Regions from separate parts of the Gilliamella sp. ESL0405 genome, predicted to be linked through region 1. Evidence: riboswitches for the same ligand, from Rfam matches in the RefSeq annotation. Region 1 holds a riboswitch; the other holds the start of a gene.
What was found. A riboswitch is a leader RNA that binds a small molecule or an ion and turns the genes downstream of it on or off. The one in region 1 is predicted to bind preQ1.
Positions count from the first base shown of each region.

Region 1 (2,209 bases):
AGCCGGATCGGTAATCTGTACGTGGTGGTGAATTTCATAACGTTCTTTCAAACCACGTAAAATGGCAATCGTATCTTCAACACTTGGTTCAGCCACATAGACTTTTTGGAAACGGCGTTCTAACGCAGGATCTTTCTCAATATATTGACGATATTCATCAAGAGTGGTTGCGCCCACGCAGTGCAATTCACCACGAGCCAATGCGGGTTTTAACATATTACCGGCATCCATCGCACCATCACTTTTGCCTGCCCCAACCATGGTATGAATCTCATCAATAAATAGAATGATACGGCCTTCTTCTTTGGCGATATCTTTAAGTACTGCTTTAAGACGCTCTTCAAATTCACCACGATATTTAGCGCCGGCAATCAAAGCACCCATATCTAATGATAAAACACGTTTGTTACGTAACCCTTCCGGTACTTCACGATTAACAATACGCTGTGCTAAACCTTCAACGATAGCGGTTTTACCGACCCCCGGCTCACCAATAAGTACCGGGTTATTTTTGGTACGACGTTGCAATACTTGTATAGTACGGCGAATCTCTTCATCACGACCAATAACCGGATCGAGTTTGCCTTGTTCAGCACGTTCGGTTAAATCGATAGTATATTTTTTCAACGCACCACGTTGATCTTCTGCATTAGGATCGTTCACGTTATCATTACCTCTTACTTGATTTACCGCCTGATTAAATTTATCTTTCGTCACGCCACTACGTTTAAGTATGTCACTTAAACTGCCTTTATCTTCTAAAGCGGCTAAAATAAATAGTTCAGATGAGATATAACTATCGCCATTTTTTTGCGATAATTTGTCACAAAGATTTAGTACTCGAATAAAATCTTGTGAAGGTATCACATCACCGCCGGCACCTTGTACTTGCGGCAAACGATCAATCGCTTGAGTTAATTCTTGTTGTAATAGAGCGATATTAGCGCCAGCCGAAGCTAATAATGGTTTAACACTACTGCCTTCTTGATTGAGCATGGCGGAAAGTACATGAACAGGCTCGATATATTGATTATCTTTACCTAATGCTAAAGACTGCGCATCAGCTAAAGCTTGTTGAAATTTATTTGTGAGTTTGTCTAACCTCATATTATTTATCTCCTGTGCAATAGATTTGGATCAAATGGCGAAGCATTCAATCCATTTGCATGATCACTAAATGAGTGTGGAAGATGAAATTTCAAGAGCTGATTGAGAATATTTTTTTACAGAATTTATACAACAAAACAACGCAAATAAGACACAGTTAACCTTGTATTAGAAAACGTGATGAAAATCACCGCATCAGTTTACTTAAACTATCATTAAATGACAATTGAAAGATGACAAATCAACGTTTATCGATTATATTAGCCGCTCGTTTTGTTAGGTCATCTAACCGTGGTTCGTAACCCATCCCACGTAAAAAAACTAGGATAATATCATGTTCAAAATAGCTAAAGAGTTTCAATTTGATGCTTGTCATATGTTAGACGGGCATAATAAAAAATGTCATAACCTGCACGGTCATACCTATCGCTTATTAGTTGAGATCAGTGGTGAACTTATTACCAGCGGCTCAAGTGCTGATATGGTCATGGATTACGCTGATTTAAAAGCAATTGTTAAACAACATATTGTTGATCCGCTCGATCATGCTTATTTATACAACCAAAATAACGCTAACGAGTGCCGGATTGCCGATTTATTAAAGCAGATGGATCGTAAAATTTTTGCCTTTCCTTGCCGTACAACTGCTGAAGGAATGTGTCAATACATCTTCGATTGCTTAGCGCAATATCTACCCGTTTCGATGATCAAACTTTGGGAAACCCCGACATCTTACTGCGAGTACCGCCGGAGCTAAAAATGACTGAATTTCGCATTGTTGAAATCTTCGAATCTTTACAGGGCGAAGGTTACAATACTGGTATGCCGGCAATTTTTATTCGCTTTGCCGGTTGTAATTTAAATTGTGCATGGTGTGATACCGATTTTCGCCGATTTAGCCGATTTACCTTAACGCAGCTATTAGCAACGCTTAAGCAGTATCAAAGCAAAAATATTATTATCACCGGCGGTGAGCCAACTATGGTTAAAGCGTTGCCGGAGCTGCTCTTGTCACTCAAACAAGCCGGTTATTTTATTGCCATTGAGAGTAATGGTCTGGGCAAAGTCGATCTGCTGATTGACTATATCGCACTAAGCCCTA
Region 1 is NZ_CP048265.1:1,714,517-1,716,725, forward strand. It holds gene clpB (ATP-dependent chaperone ClpB) at 1-1,107, opposite strand, end outside; PreQ1 riboswitch class I at 1,393-1,438, shown strand; gene queD (6-carboxytetrahydropterin synthase QueD) at 1,442-1,864, shown strand; gene GYM74_RS07545 (7-carboxy-7-deazaguanine synthase QueE) at 1,867-2,209, shown strand, end outside.

Region 2 (2,209 bases), 100 kb from region 1:
ATAATGATATCTTTAATACCTTGCTGTTTGGCATAACACCCGGCTAACAATAAAAATAGCATATTACGCCCGTCAACAAAGGTATTAGGATAATTCCCTTCTTGAGCTGATTTAATCTCTTGCGAGTCATCAATCAAGGCATTATTGGTCGTTTGTTTAATCACTGAAGTGTCAATGACGGTTTGCTTTACACCAAGATCGTCAGCAATCCATTTGGCTTTTTCAAGCTCAATGGCATGTCGTTGACCATATTGAAAGCTGATTGTTTCAACGTTTTCACGCCCATAATCAGCAATTGCTTGCAGTAGGCAAGTGGTCGAATCTTGCCCACCAGAAAATATCACAAGTGCTTTACGATGTTGCATTAAAAATTTCCTGTTAGGATGATGAGATTAACGATTATCGACTTTTTCAGGATAAAGATCGTGATTAGCTAAACGATTAAGCGCAATTTGTTCCCAGTTAGTGCCGGGTTTACCGTAATTTGCATATGGATCGATAGAAATACCGCCACGAGGTGTAAATTTACCCCAGACTTCAATGTATTTTGGATCCATTAATTTAATCAAATCTTTCATGATGATATTAATACAATCTTCATGATAATCACCATGATTACGGAAGCTGAATAAATAGAGCTTAAGTGATTTACTTTCGACCATTTTAATATTCGGCACATACGAAATATAAATCGTCGCAAAATCAGGTTGACCTGTGATAGGACAAAGGCTGGTAAATTCCGGGCAATTAAATTTAACAAAATAGTCATTACCGGGATGTTTATTGTCAAACGTTTCGAGAATTTCCGGACAATAGGTAGTTGGATAGCGAACAGACTGATCGCCTAGTAGTGTAACGTTACTCATAATTTTCCTTAGTTTTTTTGCGTGGGAGGTTTACGAACCACGTGATAAGGCGCACACCTTACCTTTTTTTGTTCTAAAAGTCCAGCCTGCTTGTGAATAACTAACTATAACGGTGTGAAGGCAAATTACACAGTATTTAAATGACACTGGATTTACATAGAAAACGCCGTCATTTTGCTTATTCAATATCAATGCGTATTAAGTTAATGAGTTGTCATCTTAAGCAAAATAACTCACACCGTTATTCTGCTTAGGATGACTAATTTGTCGGATAATAGAGATTAAAGCTTGCAAAAATAGCGTTTATTTCGATTTCAGTTCTTTGTAAAAATTGTCTAATTTGTCTTTAGCTTGCGCTAACTCTTTTTCAGCATCATTTAATTTCGAGGTTTTTTGGGCAATTTTTTGCTCATCGCCTTTGAGTTTTGCTTCAGCTAAATCTTTTTGTCGTTCGGCAACTTTTTCAGTTTTTTCATTAATATCTTTTTTATATTCGGCCTCTAAACTATCATCATTACAATGCATTTTGACATTTAATAATGCTTTTTCTAATCCTTGAACACGCTCAAGATTAGCGGTTTTTTGTGCCTCAGCAATTTGCGCTTCAATCGCCTCTTTTTTGCCGGCACAAGTCTGCCCTTGATGATCATCAACGTTTGCTGCACAAACACCTAGGGTAAGTGTTGTTAAAAATGAAAGCAGTGTAAACTTACTTACAGACGACTTAATTATTGATTTCATAATGTTTCCTCTTAAGTTTATTTTCTTAACTGCACACAATCCACTTGGTGATTCTTACCTTTTGTTAAAATTAAACTGGCTCTTTCACGAGTCGGTAAAATATTTTCAATTAAATTTAATTCATTAATCTCGTGCCAAAGCCGGTTGGCGATATTAATCGCTTCTTGTTCCGGGAGCTGAGAATAGTGATTAAAATAAGAGTTAGGATCACTAAATGCCCCTGCTCTGAATTTTAAAAAACGATTGACATACCAATCATGTAAAAGCGACAACTCCGCATCGACATAAATCGAAAAATCCACATAATCAGAAACAAATACCCGATTATTCGCTTGCGGATAGTTAATGGTGCCTTGTAACACGTTTAAACCTTCTAAAATAAGAATATCTGGGCTATCAACAATAATCTCTTCGTTTTCAACAATATCGTAAACTAAATGTGAATAAACCGGCGCTTTAACTTTCGCTTGACCGGATTTTACATCGGCCACAAAGTTGATCAGCTTTTTAATATCATACGATTGCGGAAAGCCTTTTTTATTCATAATACCTCGTTCTTCGAGATATTTATTGGGATATAAAAATCCATCAGTAGTCACTAA
Region 2 is NZ_CP048265.1:1,816,005-1,818,213, forward strand. It holds gene queC (7-cyano-7-deazaguanine synthase QueC) at 1-365, opposite strand, end outside; gene queF (preQ(1) synthase) at 393-866, opposite strand; PreQ1 riboswitch class I at 869-913, opposite strand; gene GYM74_RS07910 (DUF1090 domain-containing protein) at 1,170-1,607, opposite strand; gene coaA (type I pantothenate kinase) at 1,625-2,209, opposite strand, start outside.
Region 2: another riboswitch for preQ1. It lies ahead of queF (preQ(1) synthase); the one in region 1 lies ahead of queD (6-carboxytetrahydropterin synthase QueD).